3 regions of the Pseudomonas sp. NY15372 genome follow, and region 1 is predicted to be linked to each of the others. Evidence: predicted binding sites of a transcription regulator. Region 1 holds the regulator's gene; each other region holds the start of a gene.
The links. The regulator FliA, encoded in region 1, starts transcription of late flagellar genes. The targets are predictions, from matches to a motif close to CTAAAGTTTNNNNNNNNNNNGCCGNTAA.
Positions count from the first base shown of each region.

Region 2: a site for FliA is predicted at 7,419-7,446, ahead of motA (flagellar motor stator protein MotA). Genes of this name have one in related genera too.
Region 3: a site for FliA is predicted at 3,632-3,659, ahead of ACNFG0_RS05865 (methyl-accepting chemotaxis protein). Genes of this name have one in related genera too.

Region 1 is NZ_JBLUPY010000006.1:49,281-59,301, reverse strand. It holds gene ACNFG0_RS06895 (chemotaxis protein CheW) at 1-49, opposite strand, end outside; gene ACNFG0_RS06890 (CheW domain-containing protein) at 90-944, opposite strand; gene ACNFG0_RS06885 (ParA family protein) at 944-1,732, opposite strand; gene motD (flagellar motor protein MotD) at 1,816-2,673, opposite strand; gene ACNFG0_RS06875 (flagellar motor protein) at 2,677-3,417, opposite strand; gene ACNFG0_RS06870 (protein-glutamate methylesterase/protein-glutamine glutaminase) at 3,417-4,547, opposite strand; gene ACNFG0_RS06865 (chemotaxis protein CheA) at 4,593-6,833, opposite strand; gene ACNFG0_RS06860 (protein phosphatase CheZ) at 6,846-7,634, opposite strand; gene ACNFG0_RS06855 (chemotaxis response regulator CheY) at 7,653-8,027, opposite strand; gene fliA (RNA polymerase sigma factor FliA) at 8,133-8,873, opposite strand; gene fleN (flagellar synthesis regulator FleN) at 8,870-9,703, opposite strand; gene flhF (flagellar biosynthesis protein FlhF) at 9,792-10,021, opposite strand, start outside.
Region 2 is NZ_JBLUPY010000002.1:260,245-270,265, reverse strand. It holds gene ACNFG0_RS02825 (N-acetylmuramoyl-L-alanine amidase) at 1-142, opposite strand, end outside; gene tsaE (tRNA (adenosine(37)-N6)-threonylcarbamoyltransferase complex ATPase subunit type 1 TsaE) at 143-616, opposite strand; gene ACNFG0_RS02815 (NAD(P)H-hydrate dehydratase) at 604-1,464, opposite strand; gene queG (tRNA epoxyqueuosine(34) reductase QueG) at 1,530-2,603, shown strand; gene ACNFG0_RS02805 (trimeric intracellular cation channel family protein) at 2,732-3,343, opposite strand; gene orn (oligoribonuclease) at 3,426-3,968, opposite strand; gene rsgA (small ribosomal subunit biogenesis GTPase RsgA) at 4,267-5,298, shown strand; gene motB (flagellar motor protein MotB) at 5,480-6,499, opposite strand; gene motA (flagellar motor stator protein MotA) at 6,503-7,354, opposite strand; gene ACNFG0_RS02780 (HDOD domain-containing protein) at 7,485-9,020, shown strand; gene ACNFG0_RS02775 (rhodanese-like domain-containing protein) at 9,067-9,876, shown strand; gene asd (archaetidylserine decarboxylase) at 9,894-10,021, shown strand, end outside.
Region 3 is NZ_JBLUPY010000005.1:63,882-73,902, reverse strand. It holds gene ACNFG0_RS05890 (hypothetical protein) at 1-397, shown strand, start outside; gene ACNFG0_RS05885 (Rho termination factor N-terminal domain-containing protein) at 487-864, shown strand; gene ACNFG0_RS05880 (hypothetical protein) at 1,919-2,110, shown strand; gene ACNFG0_RS05875 (DUF1294 domain-containing protein) at 2,231-2,674, opposite strand; gene ACNFG0_RS05870 (undecaprenyl-diphosphate phosphatase) at 2,676-3,506, opposite strand; gene ACNFG0_RS05865 (methyl-accepting chemotaxis protein) at 3,803-5,437, shown strand; gene pnuC (nicotinamide riboside transporter PnuC) at 5,611-6,177, shown strand; gene ACNFG0_RS05855 (AAA family ATPase) at 6,174-6,725, shown strand; gene ACNFG0_RS05850 (hypothetical protein) at 7,020-7,469, shown strand; gene ACNFG0_RS05845 (adhesin) at 7,471-8,049, shown strand; gene ACNFG0_RS05840 (heme utilization protein) at 8,104-9,075, shown strand; gene ACNFG0_RS05835 (C39 family peptidase) at 9,134-9,814, shown strand; gene ACNFG0_RS05830 (hypothetical protein) at 9,851-10,021, shown strand, end outside.

The DNA of each region.
Region 1 (10,021 bases):
CCCACTGCAGGATCGGATCTTCGGAACCTTGTGCAGACGACTTTTTCATTCCCCTACCCCTTGAAATCCGCGCTTGGCGGTGTGTTCGGTCATTGGTGTTTGGCGTGCATCTGCTTGACGGCGCCGCTGGCGATCAACTCGGCCAGTTCGGCAACATCGAGCAAGGCACACATGTGTTCGATCACCGTGCCGGCCAGCCAAGGTCGCTGCCCACGCTGGCTGCGCCACTTGATCTCGGCCGGGTCCAGGCGCAGGGAACGGCTGACCTGGTGCACGGCCAGCCCCCATTCGTAACCCTGGACGGAAATCACATATTGCAGGCCCTGGCGGAAGTCCTCGCGGTAGCGGTCGGGCATGACCCAGCGCGCGGTGTCCAGGACCTTGAGGTTGCCCGCCTGGCAGGTGAGGATGCCGAGGAACCAGTCTGGCTGACCAAACAACGGTGTCAGTTCCTGGCCAGCCAGGCTGTAGATCGAGCCAAGGCAGACCAGCGGCACGGCCAGGGTCAGGCCGGCGACATCGAACAGCAGGCATTCGAACGGCTCCGCCGCCCAGGCCGGACGGCCGTCGACGGTCTTGGGCGGCAGCACCGCGCCGGCCGATGGCAAATGCACATCGACCAGGGGGGCCACAGGCGTGATCAGCTCGGCCTGTTTTTGTGCCTCGCCTACGACTTCGGCCTTGGGCGCAACGTCGACAGCCGTCAGCACAGTGGGCAACACCTTGGCCTCAGGCTCAGCGAACGGCCGCATCGTAGCCAGAGGTTCGCGCTGAGCATCCTGCGCTTGCTCCTGGCGAACGGCCTCGGCAAATTCATCGCTGGGCGCCGCTTCGGCCGGCACAGCGGGCGGGTCGAGTTCCTGCGTGGCTTCCTGAAGCAACCCGTCGAGGTAGGACTGCAGGGCCAGTTGCGGCTTGGTGGTGGTCTGTCGTGCGGAATTCATCAGGCCACCTGCAGTGCCGATTGTTGGGTCAACAGGTGCTTGAGCAGCGCCCGGTAGGCGATCAAACCACGGCTCTTGCCGTCGAACTGCGAGGGCGTGACACCCGCCCGGCTGGCATCGCGCAGGCGCGTATCGACCGGGATGTAGCCCGGCCAGACCTGTTCGCCATAGTTATCGCGCAGCACCTTGAGGGTGCCCAGGGAGGCTTGGGTACGCCGGTCGAACAGGGTCGGCACGATCTGGTAGGGCAAGGCCTGGCGCCGTGAACGGTTGACCATGGCCAGGGTACCGACCATGCGCTCGAGCCCCTTGACCGCAAGAAACTCGGTCTGCACCGGGATCACCAACTGCTGGCTGGCCGCCAGGGCATTGACCATCAGCACCCCGAGCAACGGCGGGCTGTCGATCAGGGCGAAGTCGAAGTCCTGCCACAGCTGCGCCAGACTCTTGGCGATGACCAGGCCCAGGCCACTCTGTCCCGGCGACTGGCGCTCGAGCACCGCCAATGCGGTGCTCGAAGGCAGCAACGAGATACGCTCGTCGCTGGTCGGCAGCAGCAGTTGCCCGGGCAGCCCCTCGGGCACTGAGCCCTTGTGCAGGAACAGGTCGTAGCAGCTGTGTTCCAGGGCATCGGGGTTATGCCCAAAATAGCTGGTCATCGAGCCATGGGGGTCGAGGTCGACCACGACCACGCGCTTGCCCGCCTCGGCCAGCAAACCGGCCAAGGCGATGGTAGTGGTGGTCTTGCCGACTCCACCTTTTTGATTGGCTACTGCCCAGACTCTCATAAGACGACTCATGACTCGTTAATGATGCTGAACCTTGTGGAAGCCGGCTCCCACAGGGTATACGGTGCCAGAGAATTGACGAGTTATGGCCCTGCCACCGCTGCAGGCGTTGCCGGTGCACTTTGTGTGCCAGCACGGCGCAAGGCCGCATCTGGCGTGGCATTGGCGCTGCCGGAGCCGGTCAGGCTGCGACGCACCTCGAGGTTACGGGAAATCACCAGGACCACGCGGCGGTTGCGTGCACGCCCTTCGGCCGTGTCGTTGCTCGCCACCGGCTGGTATTCGCCATAGCCCACCGAAGCCATGCGCGCCGGATTGACGCCATTCATGGCCAGCAAGCGGACGATGCTCGCCGCGCGCGCCGACGACAGCTCCCAGTTGGTCGGGTACTGGGCCGTGCGAATCGGCAGGTTGTCGGTAAAGCCTTCCACGTGCACCGGGTTGGCGAACGGTTTGAGGATGTTGGCCACCTTTTCGATAAGGTTGAAGGCCATGTCGCTCGGCATGGCATCGCCACTGCCGAACAACAGCGACGAGTTGAGCTCGATTTCCACCCACAGTTCGTTGCCGCGCACGGTCATCTGGTCGGACTTGATCAGGTCGCCGAACGCCTCGCGCACGTCATCGGCGATGCTTTGCAATGGGTCCACACTGCTCTGCGCCAGGCCTGCATCGGTCTGCTCGCTGTCCTTGACCAACGGCTCGGCTGGCTTGATGGTCAATGGGCGTTCGTCGCCGATGGGGATCGGCTTCATGCTGCGCTCAGGGTCGTTGAACACGCCGATCAACGCCTGGGAAATGACCTTGTACTTGCCCTCGTTGATCGAGGAAATCGAGTACATGACCACGAAGAAAGCGAACAACAACGTGATGAAGTCGGCATACGACACCAGCCAGCGTTCGTGATTCTCGTGTTCCTCGGTAGGGCGACGACGGGCCATGGTCTACTCCATGAAGCCTTGCAGCTTCAGCTCGATCGAGCGTGGGTTCTCCCCTTCGGCGATCGACAGCAGGCCCTCAAGGAGCATCTCGCGATAGCGCGACTGGCGCAGGGCGATGGCCTTGAGCTTGTTGGCGACCGGCAGCAGGATCAGGTTGGCGCTGGCCACGCCATAGATAGTGGCGACGAACGCCACGGCGATGCCATTGCCCAATTGCGACGGGTCGGCCAGGTTGCCCATCACATGGATCAGGCCCATGACCGCACCGATGATGCCGATGGTCGGCGCGTAGCCGCCCATGCTCTCGAACACCTTGGCTGCCTGGATATCACGGCTTTCCTGGGTCAGGAAATCGACCTCGAGGATGCTGCGGATGGCCTCGGGCTCGGCGCCGTCGACCAGCAACTGCAAACCCTTGCGCGCATAGGGGTCGGGTTCGGCATCGGCCACCCCTTCCAGGCCCAGCAGGCCTTCCTTGCGTGCGGTCAGGCTCCAGTTGACGACCCGGTCGATGCCACCTGGCAGGTCCACCCGGGGCGGGAAGAAGATCCAGCGCAGGATCTGCAAGGCCCGCTTGAACGCCGGCAACGGCGATTGCAGGAGCGCTGCAGCCAAGGTACCACCCAGCACGATCAGGGCCGCCGGGCCGTTGATCAAGGCCCCGACATGGCCGCCCTCGAGGAAGTTACCGCCGACGATGGCGACAAAGGCGAGGATCAGGCCGATCAGGCTCAGCACGTCCATCAGATGCACGCCTCGACCAGGTGCTTGCCGATTTCGTCCAGGCTGTAAACGGCATCGGCCAGGTTGGCTTTGACGATGGCCATGGGCATGCCATAAATCACACAGCTGGCTTCATCCTGGGCCCACACGGTGCTGCCGCCCTGTTTGAGCAGGCGCGCACCTTCGCGGCCATCGGCGCCCATGCCGGTGAGCACCACCGACAGCACCTTGTCGCCATAGGACTTGGCCGCCGAGCCGAAGGTAATGTCTACGCACGGCTTGTAGTTCAGGCGTTCGTCACCCGGCAGAATCTTCACCGTGCCACGGCCGTCGACCATCATCTGCTTGCCACCTGGGGCCAGCAAGGCCAGGCCCGGGCGCAGCACATCGCCGTCCTCGGCCTCCTTGACGCTGATCTTGCACAGCTTGTCCAGGCGCTCGGCGAAGGCCTTGGTGAACGCCGCCGGCATGTGCTGGATGAGCACGATCGGCGCAGGGAAGCTGGCCGGCAGCTGGGTGAGCACCCGTTGCAGCGCCACCGGGCCGCCGGTGGAAGTACCGATGGCCACCAGCTTGTAGGGCTTGCGCTTGGGCGCGGGTGAGTGGCTGGTGCCAGCCGCGCTGCGCGTCACCGGGGCAGCCGGTACGGCACTGCGGGCCGGCGCAGCGCTACCCAGGCTGCTGGCCGGGGCTTGGCTGGCCGGTGCAGGCGCTGGCGTCGGGATGGCCGTGGCATAGCCGCCGAAACGGCGGTTGCTGCGGGAAATGGTGTGGACCTTCTCGCACAGCAACTGCCTGACCTTATCCGGGTTGCGCGAGATGTCCTCGAAGTTCTTCGGCAGGTAGTCCACCGCGCCGGCGTCCAGTGCGTCAAGGGTGACCCGGGCGCCTTCGTGGGTCAGCGAGGAGAACATCAATACCGGGGTCGGGCAGCGCTGCATGATGTGCCGCACTGCGGTGATGCCATCCATCATGGGCATTTCGTAGTCCATGGTGATGACATCCGGTCGCAGCGCCAGCGCCTGGTCGATCGCTTCCTTGCCGTTGGTCGCAGTGCCGACGACTTGGATCGTCGGGTCGGCCGAGAGAATTTCCGAGACGCGGCGGCGGAAGAAACCGGAATCATCCACCACCAGGACCTTGACTGCCATAAACACTCCATTAGGCGGCGCCACCGCCAGGGTGCGCCACCGAAATCAATAACGCCGCGCGGCGTAACGCTTGAGCATGCTCGGTACGTCGAGGATCAACGCGATGCGACCGTCGCCGGTGATGGTCGCGCCGGACATGCCCGGGGTGCCCTGCAGCATCTTGCCCAGCGGTTTGATCACCACTTCCTCCTGCCCCACCAACTGATCGACGACGAAGCCGATGCGCTGGGTGCCGACCGAGAGGATCACCACATGGCCCTCACGCTGCTCCTCGTGCACCTGGTCCTGAACCAGCCAGCGCTTGAGGTAGAACAGCGGCAGCGCCTTGTCGCGCACGATCACGACCTCCTGGCCGTCGACCACGTTGGTGCGCGACAGGTCCAGGTGGAAGATCTCGTTGACGTTGACCAGCGGGAAGGCGAACGCCTGGTTGCCCAGCATCACCATCAGGGTCGGCATGATCGCCAGCGTCAGCGGCACCTTGATGACGATCTTCGAGCCCTGGCCCTTGGCCGAGAAGATGTTGATCGAACCGTTGAGCTGGGCGATCTTGGTCTTGACCACGTCCATGCCCACGCCGCGACCGGACACGTCGGAGATCTCGGTCTTGGTGGAGAAGCCGGGGGCGAAGATCAGGTTGTAGCAGTCCGACTCGCTCAGGCGCTCGGCGGCGTCCTTGTCCATCAGGCCCTTTTCCACCGCCTTGGCACGCAGCACGTTCGGGTCCATGCCCTTGCCGTCGTCGGAAATCGACAACAGGATGTGGTCACCCTCCTGCTCGGCGGACAACACCACATGGCCGGTGCGCGCCTTGCCAGAGGCTTCGCGCTCGTCGGGCATCTCGATGCCATGGTCGACGGCGTTGCGCACCAAGTGCACCAGTGGGTCGGCCAAGGCTTCGACGAGGTTCTTGTCCAGGTCGGTCTCTTCGCCGACCAGCTCCAGGTTGATTTCCTTCTTGAGCTGGCGGGCCAGGTCGCGGACCAGACGCGGGAAGCGGCCGAAGACCTTCTTGATCGGCTGCATGCGGGTCTTCATGACTGCGGTCTGCAGATCGGCGGTGACCACGTCGAGGTTGGACACAGCCTTGGACATGGCCTCGTCGCCGCTGTTCAGGCCCAGGCGCACCAGGCGGTTACGCACCAGCACCAGCTCGCCGACCATGTTCATGATCTCGTCCAGGCGCGCGGTGTCGACCCGCACGGTGGTTTCCGCCTCGCTGACCACCGGCTTGTCGGCCGCCGGGGCCGCGGCACGGGTCGGGGCAGTGGGCTTGGCGGCGGCAGGTTTCGCGGCCGGGGCCGACTCAGGCTTGGCAGCCGGTTTGCTGTCGGCCTTGGTCGGTGCGGCGCTGGCCACAGCGGCAGGTGCGTCAGGCGCCTGGGTGGCCAGCGCATCGCTGGAGAATTTGCCCTTGCCGTGCAGTTGGTCCAACAGGGCTTCGAATTCATGATCGGTGATGTGCTCGCCGCCCGCCTCGGCGGGTGCTGCCGGGGCGCCAGACGCGCTCGCAGACGCCAGCGCATCGGCGGCGAAGGTGCCTTTGCCGTGCAGTTGATCGAGCAGCGCTTCGAATTCGTCGTCGGTGATTTCGTCGGATGCCGCAGGCGCCGAAGTACTGCTCGCCGGGGTGGCGGCCACGACTTCAGGGGAGAACTGGCCCTTGCCATGCAGTTGGTCGAGCAGCGATTCGAATTCGGCGTCGCTGATCTCGTCACCCTCGCCGCCCACGACCTCACCCTGCATCTGCTCGGCGGCCTCTGCCTGGGCCTTGACCGCGTCGAGGGAATCGAGCAACTGCTCGAATTCGCTGTCGGTGATGTCCGGCTCGGCCGCTGGCGCTTCGGCCACGGCCGCCACCGGCGCCTCGACGACGGGCGCGGCGCTGTCGGCACCGGCAGGCTCAGCCAGGCGCGACAAGGCCGCCAGCAGCTCTGGCGTGGCCGGGGTGATGTCGCTGCGCTCGCGCACCTGGCCGAACATGCTGTTGACCGTGTCCAGCGCTTCGAGGACCACGTCCATCAGTTCCGCATCGACCCGGCGCTCACCTTTGCGCAGGATGTCGAACACGTTCTCGGCGATATGACAGCACTCCACCAGCTCGTTGAGCTGAAGGAAACCGGCGCCCCCTTTTACAGTGTGAAAACCACGGAAGATCGCGTTGAGCAAGTCGGCATCTTCGGGTCGGCTTTCCAGCTCGACCAGCTGCTCGGACAATTGCTCGAGGATTTCGCCGGCCTCTACCAGGAAATCCTGGAGGATTTCTTCATCGGCGCCGAAGCTCATTGAACGTGCTCCTTAAAAACCCAGGCTGGACAGCAAATCGTCGACGTCGTCCTGACCGGACACGACATCTTCACGCTTATCGGCATGAATCTGCGGACCTTCACCCCGAGTCGGATGTTTTTCTTGATCTTTTTCAGCGCGCAGTTGCTGGTGGTCGTGTTCGATACCGGCAAAACGGTCCACCTGGCTGGCCATCAGCACCAGCTTGAGCAGGTTGCTTTCCACCTCGGTGACCAGCGCGGTCACGCGCTTGATCACCTGGCCGGTCAGGTCCTGATAGTCCTGCGCCAGGAGGATATCGTTGAGGTGGCCGGCGACCTTGCGATTACCCTCGGCACTGTGCGTCAGGAAACTGTCGACGCGCTTGACCAGCTCGCGAAACTCGGGCGCTGCGACTTCGCGGCGCATGAAGCGCTGCCAGTCGGCACTCAGGCTCTGGGCCTCGGCCACCAGGTCGTTGAGCACCGGGGTGCCGGCCTCGACCAGGTCCATCGTCCGGTTGGCCGCGCCCTCGGTCAGCTTGACCACATAGGACAGGCGTTCAGTGGCGTCGGTGATCTGCGAGACTTCCTCGGCCTGCGGCATGCGCGGGTCGATCTGGAAGCTGACGATTGCACTGTGCAGCTCGCGGGTGAGCTTGCCGACTTCCTGGTACAGGCCACGGTCGCGGGTCTGGTTCAGCTGGTGAATCAGCTGCACCGCCTCGCCGAACCGGCCGCGCTCGAGGCTCTCGACCAGTTCCTGGGCATGCTTCTTCAGGGTCGTCTCGAACTCCCCGAGCGATGTATTCATTTGCTCCATGGCGCCCCCTGACGTGACTCAGCCGTTGACGCGTTCGAAGATCTTCTCGATCTTTTCCTTGAGCACCTGGGCCGTGAAAGGCTTGACCACGTAGCCGTTGACCCCGGCCTGGGCGGCTTCGATGATCTGGTCACGCTTGGCTTCGGCGGTGACCATCAGCACTGGCATGCCCTTGAGACGGTCGTGGGCGCGGACCTTGCGCAGCAGGTCGATGCCGGACATGCCAGGCATGTTCCAGTCGGTCACGAGGAAGTCGTAATGGCCGTTTTCCAGCATCGGCAGCGCCGTGGTGCCGTCGTCGGCTTCTTCGGTGTTGGTGAAGCCCAGGTCACGCAACAGGTTCTTGATGATCCGCCGCATCGTCGAGAAGTCGTCAACGATGAGGATTTTCATGTCTTTGTTCAATTAGACCTCCAAGCAGTCTTTAACGCGCCCGGCCCCCCGAGCGCGCATTCAATCAATTCGGTACAACGTACAACGACTGCGGCGAACCCTGGCTCAACGCGCGCGCCATTCTCCCAGGCGGCTGCGCAGGCGCGCCGCGCACTGGCTATGCAGCTGGCTGACGCGCGACTCGCTGACCCCAAGCACCTCACCGATTTCCTTGAGGTTCAGCTCCTCGTCGTAGTACAGCGCCAGGACCAGGCGTTCGCGCTCCGGCAGGTTGGCGATCGCCTCGGCCAGGGCGGCCTGGAAGCGCTCGTCCTCCAGGTCCCGCGCCGGCTCCTGCTGGCCGCTGGCGCCATCCTCGTGCAGCCCTTCGTGTTCGCCGTCCTGCAATAGGTCGTCGAAGCTGAACAGGCGACTGCCCAGGGTGTCGTTCAAGATCCCGTAATAATCATCGAGACTCAATTGGAGTTCGGCAGCAACTTCATGATCTTTAGCGTCACGACCGGTTCTGGCTTCAACGGCACGGATCGCATCGCTGACCATGCGGGTATTGCGGTGCACCGAACGCGGCGCCCAATCCCCCTTGCGCACCTCGTCGAGCATGGCGCCACGGATGCGGATGCCGGCGTAGGTCTCGAAGCTGGCGCCCTTGCTGGCGTCGTACTTGTTGGCCACTTCCAGCAGGCCGATCATGCCCGCCTGGATCAGGTCCTCGACCTGCACGTTGGCCGGCAAGCGTGCCAGCAGGTGATAGGCGATGCGCTTGACCAGCGGGGCATAACGCTCGACCAGTTCATACTGGGCATCGCGCGCCGCCCTGCTGTACATCTTGTAACCACTTGCATTCATAGTACCGGCCCTGCACTGGTGGGTTGCACCAGGCGCTCGACGAAGAACTCAAGGTGCCCGCGCGGGTTGGCAGGCAGCGGCCAGCTGTCGACCTTCTGCGCGATGGCCTTGAAGGCCAATGCACACTTGGACCGAGGGAAGGCCTCATAGACCGCCCGCTGCTTCTGCACCGCCTTGCGCACGCATTCGTCGTAAGGCACGGCACCGACGTATTGTAGGGCGACGTCCAGGAACCGATCCGTGACCTTGGTCAACTTGGCAAACAGGTTGCGCCCTTCCTGCGGGCTCTGCGCCATGTTGGCCAGAACGCGGAAGCGATTCATGCCGTAGTCACGGTTGAGCAGCTTGATCAGGGCATAGGCATCGGTGATGGACGTAGGCTCGTCGCACACCACCAGCAGCACCTCCTGGGCGGCTCGGACGAAGCTGACCACCGAATCGCCGATCCCGGCGGCGGTGTCGATCACCAGCACGTCGAGGTTGTCGCCGATTTCGCTGAATGCCTGGATCAGGCCGGCATGCTGCGCCGGCGCCAGGTGCACCATGCTCTGGGTACCGGAGGCCGCCGGCACGATGCGTACGCCTGCCGGTCCCTGCAGCAGCACGTCGCGCAGTTCGCAACGCCCCTCGATGACATCGGCCAGGGTGCGCTTGGGCGAAAGGCCCAGCAATACGTCGACATTGGCCAGGCCCAGGTCGGCATCCAGCAGCATGACCCGCCGCCCCAGGTCAGCCAGGGCCAGGGACAGGTTAACTGAAACGTTGGTCTTGCCGACGCCGCCTTTGCCGCCGGTCACGGCGATCACCTGTACGGGATGCATGCTACCCATGTTTGTTCTTTACCTTGTCTCGGGGCCCAGGCCACACAAGGGGTCGAACAGCGCCCCTTTCGTGTAGGTACTTTGCGATGTCCATTCGTCAACCCGCACGTTTGCCAGGGTTGTGGTAGAGATCAGCGAACATGTCGGCCATTGCCTCCTCGCTGGGCTCGTCCTGCAACTGCACACTGACCGCGCGGCTGACCAACTGGTGCTTGCGCGGCAACTGCAGATCGTCAGGAATACGCGGCCCGTCGGTCAGATAGGCCACTGGCAATTCATGACTGATGGCAAGGCTCAGTACTTCACCGAGGCTGGCCGTTTCATCTA
Region 2 (10,021 bases), on a different contig from region 1:
CGAAGACCAGCCGCGTGTTGTCCGGTGCGCGCCACAGACGCATGCTCTTGACTTGTGTGACGGCCAGAGCGTCAACGGTCACCGCTGTCAGCAGCAGCCCCACGACGGCGACCAGTGCGCGTATGCGCATACCTAACCCCATTTACTGTTTGAATTCTGTGGCCAGGGCGGCGCACCAGGCCTCACCGCGCTCCCCCTGCGGCGAAAGGGTCAGCGAACGTCCGCTCGCTTGCGGGCTTATGGTAATGGTCAGGTCGGGCTTTGGCAAAACGCCCGCGCCCTTCTCTGGCCATTCGAACAGGCACAACGGGTCCCCTTCGAAGTAATCGCGGATGCCCATGAACTCCAGTTCTTCTGGATCGACCAGGCGATACAGGTCGAAATGATAGGCCCGCACCTCGCCGATTTCGTAGGGTTCGACCACGGTGAAGGTCGGGCTCTTGACCGCCCCGGCGTGGCCCAGGCCACGGATCAGCCCACGCGAGAGCGTGGTCTTGCCGGCGCCCAGGTCGCCTTCGAGAAAGATCACGCCATGACCGCCGGTCACCTGGGCCAGACGTGCGCCGAACGCCACGGTGGCCGGTTCGTCGGCCAGAAACAAAGTTATGCCTGACACGCTGAATGCTCCTCCAACAACTCACGAATGACCGGAACCAGATCGCTGGCCGCCATGCCCCTGCCCTTGCCCCCCAGGCGCTCGCCGGCGCAGGCATGCAGCCAAACCCCCAGGCACGCGGCCGCCCAGGCATCCATCCCCTGGGCCAGCAGGGCCGCCAGCACGCCGGTCAGCACATCGCCCAGCCCCGCGCCGGCCATTGCCGGGTGGCCACGCCCGCATAAGGCGAGCTCACCGCTGGGGGCGGCAATTAGGGTTCCGGCGCCCTTGAGCACGCAGATGCTGGCATGCTTGCGCGCAAGCTTGCGGGCAGCGCCCGGCCGGTCGGCCTGCACCGCCTCGGTGGAAATACCCAGCAGGCGCGCCGCCTCGCCCGGGTGCGGAGTGAGGATGCTGCCACTGGGCAGGGCCAGGGGCCGGTGCGCCAGCAGGTTCAAGGCGTCGGCATCCCAGACCTGCGGCAGGTGCGCATTGGCCGCCGCCGACAACAGGCTACGCCCCCAGGCAGCCTGGCCCAGCCCGGGGCCGACCACCAGCACCGAGGCACGCTCGAGCACGCCCATCAGTTGGTTGGCCGACTCCACGCCTCGCCACATGGTTTCCGGCAGGCGAGTCAGGCCGGCGGCTACGTGCTCGGGACGCGTAGCCACACTTACCAGGCCGGCGCCGCAACGCAAGGCGGCCTCGGCGCTGAGCATCACCGCCCCGCCGGTGCCCAGGTCACCGCCGACCACCAGCACATGGCCGAAGTCGCCCTTGTGGGCGTCGGCGCGACGTGGCGGCAGGTGGGCAGTGTTCACACTGCTGAGCAGTTGTGGGGCATTACCAGGGTGTTTGGTCTGGGGCATGGGGTCAAAGGCTCCGATGTCTGGCAGAATTATACGCACCTCTGCCTGTATTGCCTTGTCCATCCATGTCCGCTTGCCTTCCTGACCTTCCCACGCTGGCCCGATCGATCAAGGATTGGGGCCGCGAACTCGGATTCGCCCACGTCGGCATCGCCGGCGTGGCGCTTGGCGAGCACGAGCAGCACCTGCAACGCTGGCTTGCGGCCGGCTACCAGGGCGAGATGGACTACATGGCCGCCCATGGCAGCAAGCGCGCCCACCCCGACGAGCTGATACCCGGCACCTTGCGGGTGATATCGCTGCGCATGGACTACCTGCCCGGCGACACCCTCATGGCCCAACGGCTGGCGCAGCCTGAAAAAGCCTATATCTCCCGCTACGCCTTGGGCCGCGACTACCACAAGCTGGTGCGCAAGCGCGTGCAGCACCTGGCCGAACGCATCCAGCAGGCGATCGGCCCCTTTGGCTTTCGTGCCTTCGTCGACAGCGCCCCGGTGCTGGAAAAAGCCATCGCCGAGCAGGCCGGCCTGGGCTGGATCGGCAAGAACACCCTGCTGCTCAACCGCAAGGCGGGCAGCTATTTCTTCCTCGCCGAGCTGTTCGTCGACCTGCCGCTGCCGGTCGACGAGGCCCAGGTGACCGAGCATTGCGGGCGCTGCCAGGCATGCCTGGATATCTGCCCGACCCAGGCCTTCGTTGGGCCTTATGTACTCGACGCCCGGCGCTGCATTTCCTACCTCACCATCGAGCTCAAGCAAGCGATCCCGGTGGAGTTGCGCCCGATGATCGGCAACCGGGTGTTCGGTTGCGACGATTGCCAGATCGTCTGCCCCTGGAACCGCTTCGCCCGGCCCACCCAGGAAAACGACTTCAAGCCGCGCCATGGCCTGGACAACGCCGAGCTGGCCGAGCTGTTTCTGTGGGATGAAGCCACCTTCCTGAACCGCACGGAAGGCTCGCCCCTACGCCGCGCCGGCTATGAGCGCTGGCTGCGCAACCTGGCGGTAGGGCTTGGGAATGCGCCGACCAGCATCCCCGTGGTGGAAGCCTTGCGCGCGCGGCGCGAGCACCCGTCGGAGCTGGTACGCGAACATGTGGAGTGGGCGTTGGCGCAGCATGAAAAACACCCGCGTAGCTGAGCCGCCCCAATCGCCGGCAAGCCGGCTCCCATAGAACACCGCACAACTATTTGATTTTGCAGGTCTTGTGGGACCGCCGCCCCCCCTGTGGGAGCCGGCTTGCCGGCGATAGAGCCCGAAGGCCGTAGTCATTGCTGGTCGTTGTAGTGGAACTTGGGCATTTCCCAATGGAAGCGGATCGCCAGCAGGCGCACCAGAAACCCGCCGAACAAGGTCAACAGCGTGGCCTGCTCGGCCGGTACCTTGAAGTACACGCACCCCAGGTAGAACCAGGCTGCGGCGAACGACACGCTGGCATACAGCTCGCGGCGGAACACCAGGGGAATATCGTTGCAGAAGATATCCCGCAGAATGCCGCCGAATACTCCGGTGATCACCCCACTGATCGACGCCACCAGCATACCCTGCCCCATCTCCAGGGCCGTCATGCAGCCGATCAGGGTGAAGGCCACCAGCCCCAGGGCGTCGAGCACCAGGAACAACGAACGTAGATGGCGCATCAGCGGCGCGATGAAGATGGTCAGCAGCGCCGCGAAGCTGGTCAGCACCAGGTACTCGGGGTGCTTCACCCAGGTCAGCGGGTAATGCCCCAGCAGCACGTCACGCACCGACCCGCCGCCCAGGGCGGTGACGCAGGCGATCAGCACAACGCCGAACCAGTCCATGCCGCGACGCCCCGCAGAGAGCGCACCGGTCATGGCTTCAGCAGTGATGGCGACAAGGTAGAGCATCAACAACATGGTGCGTGTCCGTGCGGAAAAAGGCGCGCAGTCTACCCACTCCCAAGGCTTCTAGCCATGTACCTCGAGCGCCAACCTGGGCCTACGCCTTGATGAAGTGCTCGCGGTAGTGGCGCAGCTCAGCGATCGACTCACGGATATCGTCCAGGGCCAGGTGGGTACCACCCTTCTTGAAGCTGTCGCGCACGTGCGGCGCCCAACGCGCGGCCAGTTCCTTGAGGGTGGAAACGTCCAGGTTGCGGTAGTGGAAGAAGCCTTCGAGGCGGGGCATGTGCCGATAGAGGAAACGGCGGTCCTGGCAGATGCTGTTGCCGCAGATCGGCGACTTGCCCTTGGGTACCCACTGCTCGAGGAAGGCCAGGGTCTGCGCCTCGGCTTCGGCCATGTCGATGCGGCTCTCGCGCACGCGCTGGGTCAGGCCCGAGGCGCCGTGGGTGCGGGTGTTCCACTCGTCCATGCGCGCCAGCACTTCGTCGCTGTGGTGGATGGCGATCACCGGGCCCTCGGCCAGGGTGTTCAGCTCACTGTCGGTGACGATGGTCGCCATCTCGATGATGACGTCGTTGTCCGGATCCAGGCCGGTCATTTCCAGATCGATCCAGATCAGGTTCTGTGGGTTCTGCATGAAGGGACTCCTCGAATAGGCCGTCATATTAGCCTAGTGTCCTGTCTCGGAAATACGTTCTCTTTTGGCGAGTGGCTTGGGTGTTCGGCCAAGGCGCCGCGACGAGTCATAGCAGGGCTATGGCGAGGAGTGGCAACGCCGGCCGAGCGCCCAAGACGCCGCCCAAAGTGAACAGCTTATTTCCGAGACAGGACACTAGGCGCGGGCCTTCGTGCCGCAAACGCCAGCGGAAGTGTCCGCGCCGGGCCGTGCTAAACTGCCAGCCGTTTTCTTCCTGCCCCGCCGATACGGAACATTCATGGCCAAACGCCAGCTCAACCGCCGCCAGAACTGGCGCATCGAAAAAATCCAGGGCGAGCGCGCCGCTCGCGCCGCCAAACGCGAACAACATGCCCTGCAGGAACTGGAGGGTGGCGACCTTGGCCCTGAACAGCTGGGGTTGGTGATCGCCCATTTCGGCGTGCAGGTGGAGGTCGAGGCCCAGGATGGCGAAGCGGCGGGCCAGGTGTTCCGGTGCCATTTGCGGGCCAACCTGCCGGCGCTGGTCACCGGTGACCGCGTGGTGTGGCGTGCTGGCAACCAAGGCAACGGCGTGATCGTCGCGCAGATGCCACGCACCGCCGAGCTGTGCCGCCCGAACAACCATGGCCAGCTCAAGCCAGTGGCGGCCAATGTCGATTTGATCGTCATCGTCTTCGCCCCGGCGCCCGAGCCCCAGGCCAACCTGATCGACCGCTACCTGGTGGCCGCCGAGCACGCGGGCATCCGCCCGTTGCTGCTGTTGAACAAGGCCGACCTGATCAACGAGCACAACGGCCCGACCATCGAGGCCCTGCTGGCGGTGTACCGCGACCTCGGCTACCCACTGCTGGAGGTTTCGGCCCACCAAGGCGATGGCATGCAACGCCTTCAGCAGATGCTCGATACGCATATCAGCGTGTTCGTCGGCCAGTCGGGCGTGGGCAAGTCGTCGCTGGTCAACAGCCTGCTGCCCGAGGTACAGACCCGTGTAGGCGACCTGTCCGAGTGGTCCGGCCAGGGCACGCACACCACCACCACCGCGCGCCTCTATCACTTCCCCAATGGCGGCGACCTGATCGACTCGCCGGGCATCCGGGAATTCGGCCTGGGCCATGTCAGCCGTGATGACGTCGAAGCCGGGTTCATCGAGTTTCGCGACCTGATCGGCCACTGCCGCTTCCGCGATTGCAAGCATGCCCGGGAGCCTGGGTGTGCCTTGCTCCAGGCCTTGGAAGATGGGCGCGTCACGCCGCAGCGGATGAACAGCTACCGCTCGATCATCGCCAGCTTGCCGCAGGACAGCTATTGATCCAGTGAATGGGGCCGCTTTGCGGCCCATCGCGGCGCAAGGCCGCTCAAGGTGTTGCGCGGCCATCCGGGGCCTTGTGGGAGATAACCCAGCCCTTTGGGCTGCGCTGTCGCACAGAGAACAAGCGGCCAGTGCTGTCTCTGTGGGAGCGGGCTTGTCCCGCGATGGGCCGCCACGGACATCACTCCTGGGCGTCGTCCATCTTCAGCACGCCATCCTCGAAGATGTTCAGCTTCTGGCGCAGCTCCCGCGGCTGCATCGGCGCCTGGGCACTGTCGCCCTCGGCAGGCGCTGCCGGTGCCGCGGCGCCCGGCGGGGCCGGCTCGGCGGGTGTCGGCGCCGGGGGCGCGCTCTGCTCGCCCTCGATGTCACGCTGTGCCTTCTTGGTCAGGACGATGATATCGATGCGGCGGTTGACCGGGTTGAACGGGTCCTTGCGGTCGAACAGCGACGACGAGGCATAACCGACCACCCGCGCCACCTGGTCGTCCGGGTACCCGCCGGCCACCAACGCCCGGCGCGCTGCGTTAGCGCGGCTGGCGGACAGCTCCCAGTTGCCGAACTCGCCGGTACCGGCGTAAGGCTTGGCATCGGTATGGCCACTGATGCTGATCTTGTTCGGTACTGCCTTGATGGTGTCGGCCATGGCCAACAGGATGTCTTCGAAATAAGGCTGCAGGCGCGCGCTGCCCAGGTCGAACATCGGCCGGTTCTCGGCATCCATGATCTGGATACGCAGGCCGTCCTGGGTGATCTCGAACAGGATCTGGTCCTTGAACTTCTGCAGCTGGGGGTTTTCCTCGACCTTGTTCTGCAGTTCCTGCAGCAACAGCTCCAGGCGCTCCCGCTCGACCTGGTCGGCCAAAGTCTCGACTTGGTCCTTGTCCAGCTGGATGCTGGTGTTCGGCGTCGGCTCGGACTTTTCCTCGGGGTTGATGGTCTTCTCCGGCGCCAGCTGCGGCGAGCCGCCCAGGTCGATGACGTAGGGTGTGCCGCTCTCTGAGAAGCCGATCGGGTCCTTGAAGTAGCCGGCGATGGCGATCTTCTGCTCGGGCGTTGCCGTGGACAGCAGCCAGAGCACCAGGAAGAACGCCATCATCGCCGTGGCGAAGTCGGCGAAGGCGATCTTCCAGGCACCGCCATGGTGGCCGTCGCCAAAGCGTTTGACGCGTTTGACGATGATGGGCTGGTTGTTTTCCATGGCTTAGCGACCGCGGACCGCTTGTTCCAGCTCGGCGAAGCTGGGGCGGTGCTTGGGGTACAACACCTTGCGTCCAAATTCCACCGCCAGCGATGGCGGCATACCGGAAGCTGAGGCCACCAACGAAGCCTTGATGGCTTCGTACACATTGAGCTCTTCCTTGGCATCATGACGCAGGGCATTGGCCAGCGGGCCGAAGAAACCATAGGCAGCGAGAATACCGAAGAAGGTCCCCACCAGTGCCGCACCTACGTGCAGGCCGATGGATTTCTGGTCACCGTCGCCCAGCGAAGCCATCGTGACCACGATCCCCAGTACCGCCGCAACGATACCGAACCCTGGCATACCGTCGGCAATGCCGGTCACCGCATGGGAAGGGTGCTCGAGCTCTTCCTTCATGTTCAGCAGCTCCATGTCGAACAGCCCTTCGAGCTCATGGGGCGCCATGTTGCCGGTGGACATGATGCGCAGGTAGTCGCAGATGAACGCCGTCATGCGCTCGTCGCCCAGCACGGCCGGGTACTTGGCGAAGATCGGGCTGGCTGCAGGCTCTTCGATGTCGCCCTCGATGGCCATCATGCCTTCGCGACGGCTCTTGTTGAGGATCTCGTAGACCAGGCCCAGCACCTCCAGGTAGAAGGTGTGGGTGAAACGGGTGCCGAACATCTTCAGCGACTTCTTGATCACATGCATGGTCATGTGACCGGGGTTGGCCTGAAGGAACGCACCGAAGGCCGCACCGCCGATGATCAGCACTTCGAACGGCTGGATCAATGCCGCGATCTTGCCGTGGGAAAGTACGTATCCGCCGAGCACGCTCGCGAATACGACGATGATGCCGATAATTTTAGCCATAGGTTCAGGGCACTTGCTGTCGTGGTCGGGATGAAGGACGGGAGCTTTGAAACTCTTCTTCTACTTATCGGCAGAACTGCGCCAGACTATAGCCACAAATAACGAAAAGCCAGTTTGGACTGATGTCAAAATGCCAATGGACGCTAAGGTGCAAAGCCAGATTCCGCGTACGCTCGATGCCTGGGTTAAGCTGCTCGACGGCATCCGCCTACCGGTGCCCAAGGAGAGCCATGACCGGGTGTTGTCGGCCATCAACGACAGCCGCCGCTCGTTGCGAGACATCGCCGAACTGATGCAAGACAGCCCCGCCTTGGTGCTGTCGGTGATGCGCGAAGCCAACCACCCGGCCAACGCCAGCCAGGCCGAGCCCGCCGAAAGCCTGGAAATCGCCCTCAACCGTCTGGGCCTGGCGCGCAGCGCCAGCCTGCTGGCACGCCTGCCCGCGGTGCCGGGCCAGGACATCCCCCCGGTACTGCGCCAGTTCCTGCTGATCAGCCAGCACGCCACGCAACAGGCCAGCGGCCTGTTCGCCAGCCGCCTGGCGCGGCTGTGGCAGGAGATCCACTGGGGCAGCCTGCTGTTCCTGTCGCCGCTGTGGCCCATGGCCCAGGCCTTTCCCAAGCTGCTCGATACCTGGGAGCTGCGGGTCATCCACAAAGGTGAGGACGCCGCCGAAGTCGAGCACGCACTGTTCGGCGTGCGCATCATGCAGCTGTGCCAGGCCGTTGCCGAACACTGGCGCCTGCCGGAATGGGTGACCCAGGGCTATCGCCTGCTGCTCGACGAACGCGAGCAACTGGCCCAGGTGCTGGCTATCGCCCGTGAGCAGGACAGCCTCACCCAGCAGCAACGCCTGGACGACGAACCCGGATTGCGCCGCTGGTTCAACCAGCCGGCCAATACCGTGCTGCTGGCCAACGGCCTGGCGCTGGCCGCCCAGGTGGGCTGGGACAACCCGCACCTGCTGCGCTGGCAACTGCTGACCGCCCTGTACCTGCAGACATCACTCGACGATGTGCAACAACAGGTCCACCAGCAAGCCGCCGCCAGCGCCCGCCACCATGCCCGTCATGCCCTGTTCCACCCTGCCGAGGCGCTGATCTGGCCCTGGCAGCAACGCCGGCCGCACCCGGACATGCTCGAGCCGCCACCGCCCACCAGCCAGGACTTGGCGCATTGGCGCACGCTCTGTGGCGAACTGCTGGCCCAGCCCAGCCCGTTCGGCACAAGCCTGCACCTGTGCACTCTGGCCCGCGACGCCCTGCTGGCCTGCGGCATGCAACGGGTGATCCTGCTGACCCTGGACAAAGGCACCGAATCCCTGCGCGTGCAACAGACCGCCGGCCTGCCGAAGGAAGCCGCAGCCCTGGTGCTGCCACTGGCGGGCAGCAAGTTGCTGCAGCGCCTGATGACCCAGACGGCACAACTGCGCCTGACTCCAGACAACCATGCCCGGTTCTCGGCCTTGCTGCCAGCCCAGCTGTGGGCGGCTATCGGCAGCGAGCATGTGCTGTTGCGTTCGCTGGCGGTCAATGGCCAAGTGGTGATGCTGGTGATCGCCGACCAGGGCGGCAAACCCCTTGCCGACGTCAGCGTGCAAGCCTTCGGCAAGACCGCGCAATGCACCGAGCGCGCCCTGGCCGCCTTTGCCAACCGCAACGCCTGAGCCTTGCGCTACAATCGCTCCCTCAATTCCACCCTGGAGACCGTGGATGACTGACTTTTCCGGCTTGCCCCTGGTGATCGAACCGGCCGACCTGCTGCCGCGCCTGGGTTCGCCACAGCTGATCCTGGTCGACCTGACCAGCGCCAACCGCTATGGCAGCGGGCACGTCCCCGGAGCGCGTTTCGTCGACCCCAAGCGCACCCAGCTGGGCCAGCCCCCCGCGCCAGGCCTGCTGCCGGCCCGCGCCGATCTGGAAAAGCTCTTCGGCGAGCTCGGCCACCGCGACGATGCGGTCTACGTGGTGTACGACGATGAGGGCGGCGGCTGGGCCGGGCGCTTCATCTGGCTGCTCGATGTCATCGGGCACAAGGGCTACCACTACCTCAACGGTGGCATCCAGGCCTGGCCGGCAGACAAGCTCTCCACCGATGTACCCGCCAACGTCGGCGGCCCGGTCAGCCTGCAAGTGCACCCGGAGCCCACCGCCACCCGCGAGTATGTGCAAAGCCGCCTGGGCGCTGCCGACCTGGCCATCTGGGACGCCCGCAGCCCAGGCGAGTACCGCGGCGAGAAGGTGCTGGCGGCCAAGGGTGGGCATATCCCTGGCGCGGTCAACTTCGAGTGGACCGCCGGCATGGATCTGAACGACCACCTACGCATCCGCCAGGACATGCCAGAGATCCTCCAACAATTGGGCATCACCCCGGACAAGGAAGTGATCACCCACTGCCAGACCCACCACCGTTCCGGCTTCACCTACCTGGTGGCCAAGGCCCTGGGCTACCCGCGGGTCAAGGCCTACGCCGGCTCCTGGGGCGAATGGGGCAACCACCCGGACACGCCTGTAGAAGTTTGAATTCCCAAGGAAACCCAATGAAATCCCGCTTGTTCATCATCAGCCAGTACCTGCTGCCGCACCACCTGCTGTCGCGGCTGGCCGGCTGCGTCGCCGAATGCCGCGCGCGCTGGTTCAAGAATGCCTTCACCGCCTGGTTCGCCAA
Region 3 (10,021 bases), on a different contig from region 1:
CAGCCTGGTCAGTACCCAGGCCTTGGCCGAGGCCTGCGAAGTCCTCACCCGCTCCTCCAGCGACGCGGTCAAACCCGTGGAGCGACGGACCTGCTACAGCTACGGCAACATGCCCGTCGAGGCCATCGCCTGGTCGTGCAGCAATGAGAGCAAGGACATGATCAACACCCAGAAGCACAAGGTAGCCCGCTGTGCCGATGGCAGCGTTGGCAGCTGCATTGCACCGCTGACCCAGGAATCGTTGGCCAACCCTAATGCCGCCGGCCGCGACGAGCCATCGACCAAGCCGGCCGTGCCCAAGGATGCGCGGGTGATCACCTACTACTACGACACCCCGAGCCTGGCCCAGGCCCGCACCGACTGCGAACGCAAGGACGGCATCTGGCAGACTCACTGACCTCCGGTCGCGGTTTCGGAACGTTGGTGTGCGGCTAGGGTTCCCCCGTAGTAGACGCGCTGTTTTTCACTGCAAAGGAGAGAGCCGCCATGCCACGTGGAGACAAAGACAAGTACACCGACAAGCAGAAACGCAAGGCCGAGCACATCGAGGAAAGCTACGAGGCCAAGGGCGTGTCCAAGGACGAGGCCGAGTCCCGCGCCTGGGCCACCGTCAACAAGCAGTCCGGCGGTGGTGAGCGCAAGGGTGGCTCGGGGCAGAAGAAAAGCCCCCAGGCCAAGGAAAAGGCCCGCGAATCCTCTGCCAAGCGCGCCGCCGCCACCCGCCGCGGCGTGCCGCGACCAGGTCAGCAGCTGGAGGACATGACCAAGTCCGAACTGCTGGACCGGGCGCGCAAGCGCAATATCTCCGGGCGTTCGACCATGCGCAAGGGCGAGCTGATCGAGGCGCTGCGCAAGGCGGCTTGATTCTGTTGCTCGTCAGGCGCGATAGCCCAGGCGCCGCCAAACGCGACGTCAGGAGGCTGGAGCGAGGGAACCCCGAAGCGAAGCGCAGGGGCCGGATGCAGGAGCCAGCGTTTTTTGGTTACTTTTTGTCGCGTCTGACAAAAAGTGACCCGCCGTAAGGGCGCAAAGGTGACTCAGCGTCGCCATCGCAAATGGACTTTCCGCTTATGTCAAAACCAGCAGTTTCAAAAAATCGACTGCATTGAAAATGGCGAAACATCCATTCGCCATGGCGGCGCTCACTCACCTTTTCGCCTTTACGGCGACCTACTTTTGCTCTTGGGCAAAAGTAGGCAAAAGCCGCTGGCTCCTGCATCCGGCCCCTGCGCTTCGCTCCGGGGTTCCCTCGCTCCGGCATTACTCCCGGTGGGACGCGGCGAAGGGCCATCCATGGCCCTGCGCCGCTTGCCGGGCATCCATGCCCGGCACCCACCTCCGTAATGCCTCCACTCGGCCTCCTGACGTCGCGTTTGGCGGCGCCTGGACTATCGCGCATCGCAAGCAAAGGCAAAGGCAAAGGCAAAGGCCAGTCGGTTAATTTTGGGACATTTCATCGGGGCTGCTACGCAGCCCATCGCGGGGCAAGCCCGCTCCCACAGGCAACCCGCCAGAGGCAAGGTTTGCGTGATCCTGTAGGAGCGGCCTGTGCCGCGATGGGGCGCGTAGCGGCCCCAATCATTAAGGCAAAGGCAGCCAAGATTCTGATCACAACAGCACAGTGACATGATCCTACCAAGCAGCCCTTCTGTTGCCTTTGCTTGTGATACGCGATAGCCCAGGCGCCGCCAAACGCGACGTCAGGAGGCCGAGTGGAAGCCTTGCGCAGGTGGGTGCCAGGCATGGATGCCTGGCAAGCGGCGCAGGGCCATGGATGGCCCTTCGCCGCGCCCCGCCGGAGCAAGGCTGGAGCGAGGGAACCCCGGAGCGCAGCGCAGGGGCCGGATGCAGGAGCCAGCGTTTTTTGGTTACTTTTTGTCGCGTTTGACAAAAAGTGACCCGCCGTAAGGGCGGAAAGGTGAATAAGCGTCGCCATCGCAAATGGACTTTGCGCTTACGTCAAAACCAACAATTTATCGACTGCATTGAAATAGCGAAATATCCATTCGCCATGGCGGCGCTCACTCACCTTTTCGCCTTTACGGCGACCTACTTTTGCTCTTGGGCAAAAGTAGGCAAAAGCCGCTGGCTCCTGCATCCGGCCTCCTGACGTCGCGTTTGGCGGCGCCTGGACCATCGCGCATCGCAAGCAGAAGCAAAGGCAAAGGCAAAGGCCGGTCGGTCATTGGGGGCGACTTGCCTCGCGGATTGGGCCTGCCCGTGCTACCTCTCAGAGGCCGCCCAGCACCCCACCCATCCAGCGCCCACCCAACAGCAAGTGGTCAACCCAGAACACCTGGTGCACCGCCACGATGCCCGAGAATGTCAGCTGATACGACACCTTGCGCGTCTTATGCCGGAACAGCTGCTGGGCCAGCAACGCGCCTGGCCAACCGCCACACAGCTCGCTGGCATGCAGCACCTTTTCCGGCGTGCGCCAGGCTCCGGTCCGGGCTTGTTGCTTGTCTTGCCAATACAACATCAGGCTAACCAGGCTCACCGCCGGGTACAACGCCAGGGGCAGCCAGGACTGCCCGCTCCAGGCCATATGCACCGCCCCTGCCAGCGGCAGCAGGCACAGTCCGGCAAGTACCAGCAGCTTTAGGCCCAGGTTGCGAACGCCCTCCTGAGTGCGTTCGCCGCCACGGCGAGGCGCGGTCTGGGTGCGTGCCATATCAGCCGTGTGCCGTGGCCCAGTTGACCCAGCCGAACTGCCAGGTCGCCAGGATCAACAGGCCGAAGACGATGCGATACCAGGCAAAGGCCGCATAGCTGTGGTTGGCGATGAACTTGAGCAGGCCCCGCACGGCGATCATGGCGAAGATGAACGACACCACGAAACCGATCGCGAACACCGGCAGGTCGCCCGGCTGGAACAGGTCGCGGTATTTGTAGCCCGAGTATACTGCCGCCCCCACCATGGTCGGCATGGCCAGGAAGAACGAGAATTCGGTCGCTGCCTTACGCGACAGACCGAACAGCAGGCCACCGATGATGGTAGAGCCGGAGCGCGAGGTGCCAGGGATCATCGCCAGACACTGCACGAAACCGATCTTCAGGGCATGGCTCCAGCGCATGTCATCGACGTGATCGACCTCGATGCGGTGCTCGCGACGCTCAGCCCACAGCATGATCACCCCACCCACCACCAAAGCTGCCGCCACGGTGACCGGGTTGAACAGGTATTCGTGAATCAGGTCGGCGAACAGCACGCCCAGGATCACCGCCGGGAAGAAGGCGATCAGCAGGTTAGCCGTGAATCGGCGCGCCGTCGGCTGGCTGGACAGCCCCAGCACCACGTCGAAGATCTTGCGCCGGAACTCCCAAACCACGGCGAGAATCGCGCCGAGCTGGATGATGATGTTGAAGGCCATGGCTCGCTCGCCACCGAAGTCGATCAGATCGGCGACGATGATCTGGTGCCCGGTGCTGGAGATGGGCAGAAACTCCGTCAAACCTTCGACGATCCCTAAGATGATTGCCTGAAAGGCACTCCAAAAATCCATTGTTCCCCCGATGAGGCGCTGCTGCGTACAGGCCCCTTGTTCTTGATTTACATATGGTTGCCGCGAAGGCCCGGCCGTTTTACAGCCACGACGGGGCCAATGCCAGCGGAAAAGGCCCAGATACCTAAAGGTTTCATCTTGCGCGGCCGAGATCCTATCAGAGCAGCCTGTCGATGGCTCGCGTCAGATGCGACACGAAAGGTCTGGCCCGGCACTTAGCCCTTGGTCGACTGTGCCGCATCGGCCCCGGCATGCTTGGATGCACCTGATAACAAGAACAACGGGGAGTACCTTTGATGAAGACCTTGAGGTCGATGTCGATCAGCCGGCGCCTGTCGCTGATCCTGCTGGTCTCGGTGGGCATGCTGGTGGCCTTCGCCCTGCTGATGCTGCGCCAGCTCCATGGCGACCTGTATCAGGCCAAGGCCGAGAAGACCCGGCACGTAGTGCAGACTGCCGCCGGCGTGCTGGCTTACTACCAAGGCCTGGAGGCAGCCGGTACGCTCACTCGCGAGGCTGCCCAGCAGCAGGCCCTGCAGACTGTGCGCAGCCTGCGTTACGACAAGGACGACTACTTCTGGATCAATGACCTGGCGCCCAGAATGGTCATGCACCCGACCAACCCCAAGCTCGACGGCCAGGACCTTTCCGGCATCCGTGACCCCGACGGTTTCGCCGTGTTCAACGAGATGGCAAGCCTGGCGCGCAGCCAGGGCGCAGGCCCGGTGGACTACCGCTGGCCCAAGCCCGGCGCCAGCGAGCCGGTGGCCAAGACGTCCTACATCCAGCTGTTCAAGCCCTGGGGCTGGATCATCGGTTCGGGCGTGTATGTCGATGACGTGCAGGCCGAGTTCACGCGCCAGGTGCGCGATGCCTCCCTGGTGGGGCTTGGCATCGCCCTGTTGATGGCGCTATTGGTCGTGCTGATCGCCCGCAGCATCGCCCGTCCATTGCAGGAGGCGGTGCAGGCCATGGCCACCATCGCCAGCGGCGAGAGCGACCTCACCCGCCGTCTGGATACCCATGGGCGTGACGAGGTCACCCGCCTGGGCGAGCATTTCAACCGTTTCAACGGCAAGCTGCAAGGCGTAGTCGGCCAACTACAGGGCGCAGCCCATGCCCTGGCCCGATCGGCCGGGCATGTGGGCGACAACGCAGGCCAGGCCCAGGCGCGCAGTGCCCAGCAATCGTTGCAGATGGACCAGGTGGCCACGGCGGTCAACGAAGTCACCTATGCCGTGCAGGACGTGGCCAAGACCGCCGAGCAGGCCGCCAGCGAAATGCAGGCGGCGCAGCGCCAGGTCGACCATGGCCAGCAGGCGATCCATGGCAGCCTGCAGCAGATCGACCGACTGTCCAGCACCATCGACCAAGCCGTGCAGGTGATCGGCGAGCTGGCCGGGCACAGCACGCGGATCGGCGGCGTACTGGAAGTGATCCGCTCGATTGCCGAGCAGACCAACCTGCTCGCGCTCAACGCCGCCATCGAGGCGGCCCGCGCCGGCGAACAGGGCCGCGGGTTTGCCGTGGTTGCCGACGAGGTGCGGCTGCTGGCCCAGCGCACTGCACAGTCGACCGCCGAGATCCAGGCCATGATCGAGCACCTGCAAGGCCAGTCTGAGGCGGCGGTCAGGGCCATTGGCACCAGCAGCGAAGCCTCGCGCCAGACCGTCGAACAGGCCCGCGAGGCGGGTACCAGCCTGGATGCCATCAGCCAGGCGCTGCACAACCTCACCGCCCTCAATGCCTCGATCGCCAGCGCCACGCTGCAGCAGGCCCATGTGGTAGAAGAGATCAATCGCAACGTGCTGGAGACCGCCGGCCTGTCGCAACAAACCGCCGACGCGGCGCGCCAATCCAGCGACGCCGGCGCCTCCCTGGCGCGGTTGAGCGAGGAGTTGGAGCAGCTGCTGCACCAGTTCCGGGTGTGACCGTACCGCTCGCTCGTAGCCGGCGCCGCCCTTGCCATTTAATTGCGCTACCAGGGCCGGCCCAATCGCGGGGCAAGCCCCGCCAGTTTAACCACAACGCCTGGAGGTACCCCTACAGCTTCCCTGCCCTACAGGCTACAATCGCGCCCTCAACCTTTGCCCAAGGATCGCCGATGTCCGGCCTCGAACTCTTCGCCGCCGTACTCGGCGTCATCGCCGTGTGGCTCACGGTCAAGCAGAACCCCTGGTGCTGGCCGATCGGCCTGGTGATGGTGCTGCTCTACAGCTGGATCTTCTACGAAGTGAAGTTGTATTCCGACATGCTCCTGCAACTGGTCTACGCCGTGCTGCAGCTATACGGCTGGTGGCAGTGGACCCGCCCTGACCATGTGGAAGACGCACGCCAGGTTTCCAGCCTGGCGACCGGGCACGTGTTCACCGGCCTGGGCGTGGGCCTGCTGGCGAGCCTTGGCCTGGGCGCCGCCATGGCGCACTGGACCGACGCGGCACAACCCTGGCTCGATGCGGCCCTGACCGGCTTCAGCCTGGTGGCGCAGGTGTGGATGGCGCAAAAGCGCGTGCAGTGCTGGGCACTTTGGGTGGTGCTGGACGTCGTCTTCGTTGGGTTGTTCCTCTACAAGGGCCTTTATCTCACCGCGGCGCTCTACGCGCTGTTCACCCTGATCGCCGTGCGTGGCTGGCTGCAATGGCGCCGTGACCCGGCATTGGCCCCGGCATGAAGGTCTTGGTGCTGTGTGGGCCGGAGTCCAGCGGCAAAAGTTGGCTCAGCGGCGAAATCCAGGCGCATTTCGGTGGCGTGGTCGTCGGTGAGTACGTCCGTTATTTCATCGAGCAGGAACAGCGCGACACCTGCTACGCCGATATCCCCGCTATCGCACGCGGCCAGCTTGCCTGGGAGGACCAGAGCCGGCAGCAGGCTCCGGAGCTGTTGATACTCGACACCCACCTGCTCAGCAACATCCTCTGGAGCCGGGTACTGTTCGCAGATTGCCCCACCTGGCTCGAGCAGGCCTTGCTCGAACGCCACTATGACCTGCACCTATTGCTCAGCCCACAAGGTGTCGGCTGGGTCGGTGACGGCCAACGCTGCCAACCCCGCCTGGAAGAGCGACAAAGATTCTTCGACGACAGCCTGAGCTGGCTGCGCGCTCACCAAAAGCCGTTTCAAGTACTCGAAGGCGACTGGCCCACCCGCCAGGCCCAGGCCCTGGCAGCGGTGGCACGCTTGCTTGACGGCCAAGTGCCAGCTTGCGCCACCGAGTGTTAATTTTTTGTAACTGCACAGGCGGCTCGGCCCCCCATTGTTGGGGGCTTTGCCACAGACCTGGGGAAACTGTTTCAGCGGTGATACAGCCGCTGCCGTAATCCCGCGACGCATGGGTTTTCAGGGCTTGCGCAGCGATGGATGGCTTTTCTGTATCAACCTTGAAACAGAAAAACGCCAAACGCTCTCATTAACCATCCAACCTGTTGATTCCACGACGAAAATCAAAAGCGGCACGACTTTCGCTCTACCTCTGTCAACGCTGAAGGGCCAGCACACAGAGAAGGGAGCATCGCCGTGGGGAACAACAACAAGGCACTGTATGCACTGCTCGTCCTGGGTTGTCTAACCGCCGCAGCCCTTCCCCTTCCCGCCAGCGCCGAGGGCAACGGGATCATCGTCCTGACCCGCGATGTCCAGGCCCGCCAAGCCGCCCGCAGAACCGGTACGCCCGACCCCTACCCGACCACCGTCAATACCAACGAGTCGGCCCGGATAAAAGCCCAGACCAACGAACTGACCGATGGCGACTTCGCACGCATCGCCAGCGGCTCCACGGTCAATCGCATGCTCACCACCGATCATTCAGGCAGCTTGCGCGGCCTGGATACCGTGCAGTCCCGGCTGCCCGGTATGGCGGGCGGCTCGGGTGCAGGTGCCGGAGGTGGCAACAACATCTCCAACACGGTCAACCAGAACGTCCAGCGCGGCCTGGCGCCGCTGCAGATCCTCACCCGGGGCCAATGACATGCGCGCATTCAAGCTCTCCCTGCTGTGCCTGGCACTGTACGGCAGCCAAGCCTTGGCCGGCTCGCCAGTGGTGGACAACGCCACCCTCGACGCCAGCGGCCGTACCTACCAGGGCAATCTCGGCATCAACCAGGCCGCAGGCGACGCCCAACAACAGGCCAACGTCCGGGCCATGGCCATCGGCACCAACGCCAAGGCCACCACCGAGGTACACCAGCGCAACGACTTTCTTGCCGACCCGGCCCGGGACAGCCGCGCCAGCATCCACGGCAACGCTTTCAGCAACGGCAACGGCCTGCTCGGCATCAACCAGTCCGCCGGCGCCGCCACGCAGCAGGCAAACGCAGTACGGATCGGCATCAGTGCCGTCCCGCAAAGCATCGACGACAGCATTCTCAGCCAGCAGAACGTCTCGCTGGCCAATGGCTCCGAGGCAACGGACCGCGCTCCCGGCAGTCGCCAGGTCACGACCAGTGACCAGGCCTTCACCGGCAGCCGAGGCGTGATCCAGTTGAATCAGAGCGCCGGGGTGGGCAACCGAATGGGCAACACCCTGAGCGTACGGGTCGCTGACTGACCCACAAGTGTCTTCAACACAACACTTAACAACGAGAAAAAGTGGAGAAACACCATGAAACCTAAAATGGCACTCAAGCCTCTGGTCTTCGCCCTCGCAGCGGTCATGGCAGTTGCTGCACAAGCTGATAACCGGCACAACAACGGCCATCACGGCCACCACAACAACCACGACAACGTCCTGCTGCAATTGCTGGTCAGCGCGGGTGCGGCCGCCACGGTGACCGATACCCAGGTCAACACCGGCAACACCGTGCGTAACGAAGCGACCGAAAACGACGCGGCGATGGAAGATTCGGCCAACCGCTCCAACGGCAACTTGGGCGCCAACGTGGCTGCCGGCGACGGCAACCAACAGGACAACGTGGCCGCCATCGCCACCGCCGACGAACGCTTCATCTTCGGCAGCGCCATGGCCATTTCGACCGCCACTCAGGTCAACGCGGGCAACGCCGTCAAGAACTTCTCCACCAGCAACACCGCCAACCTGGTCGACTCGGCCAACGGCAGCTCTGGCAACATCGGTGTCAACGTCACCGCCGGCGACTTCAACCAGCAGAAAAACAACCTGGCGATCGCGGTATCGGGAGGCCGCGTAGCCATGGCCGCTTCCACCGCGACTCAAGCCACTACCGGCCTGAACGTCGAAAACAACGCCGACCGCAAGATGGACAAGGAAACCCTGCACGCCAGCTTCAAGGCCTACGGCCAGTACAAAGGCGATGGCTGGGGTTATGTGGAAGACGAAAAAGGCTACGGCCACGGCCATGGCCATGACAAGGGCAAAACCGACAAGGACCCTCTGAAGTTCCACGAAGAAGGCAGCTTCGGCCTGGCCGGTGTCGCTACCTACCAGGTACTGACCCCCAACGGCTGGAAAAACCCTGTGACCAACACCGCCACCATGAGCAACTCGCTCAACGGTGTGTCGGGCAACGTGGGCGCCAACGTCTCGGCAGGTTCGGGCAACCAGCAGAGCAACTCGCTGTCCATCGCCGCAGGTTGCAGAGCCTGCACCGGCCTGTAACACAGCCAATCGGGGCCCTTCGGGGCCCCTTTCCTGTTTCGCGTCGGGGGAGAAGGCCATGCGCGCAGTCCTGCTTGCCGCACTCATGTTCCTGGCCGGCCTGGTCGAGGCCACGCAGATGCCGATCGCGGCGATGCCGGGCGGCACCTTGGTGTACAAGCCAGTACAGAGCATCCGCGAGCGTCGCTTCGCCGACCTGGTGCAGCAGAAGACCGATTTCAGCTGCGGCGCCGCCGCACTGGCCACCATCCTCAAGCAGGCCTATTGGCTCGATGTGGATGAAAGCCAGGTCATCGAAGGCATGCTCGCCCAGGCCGACCCGGACACAGTCAAGGTCCAGGGCTTTTCCATGCTCGACATGAAGCGCTACGTGGAAAGCATCGGCATGCGTGCCCGGGGCTACCGGGTCGAAGCCGACAGCCTGCATCGGGTGAGCATCCCGGTGGTGGTGCTGATGGACATCCGTGGCTACAAGCACTTCGTCGTGCTCCAGCGCATCAACCGGGGCTGGGTGTACATCGGCGACCCGGTGCTGGGCCACAAACGCTACAAGTTCGACGATTTCGTCAAAGGTTGGAACGGCATCATCTTCGCCGTCATCGGCCCCGGCTACGACAAGGCTAACGCCTTGCTCGACCCACCGGCCCCGGTGACCGCCAAGAACCGCATCAATGGGTTCTACCCGGTGGACGATGCCCAACTGATGGAATTCGGGTTCATCCAGAGCGACTTCTTCTAGTGATTACAAAGGGGCACGGAGCTCCGGGGAGCAGCGATGAAGACAATCACCTGGCTGGTAGCGGCATGCCTGGCTGCCAGCCTCCCGACCCAGGCGCAGACGTTCAAGCCCATCGAGGTCAAGGACCAAGAGTTGGCGCAACTGCGTGGGCGTTATGTGATGCCAGGGCGGATCATCAGTTTCGGCGTGGTCATGAGCAGCACCTGG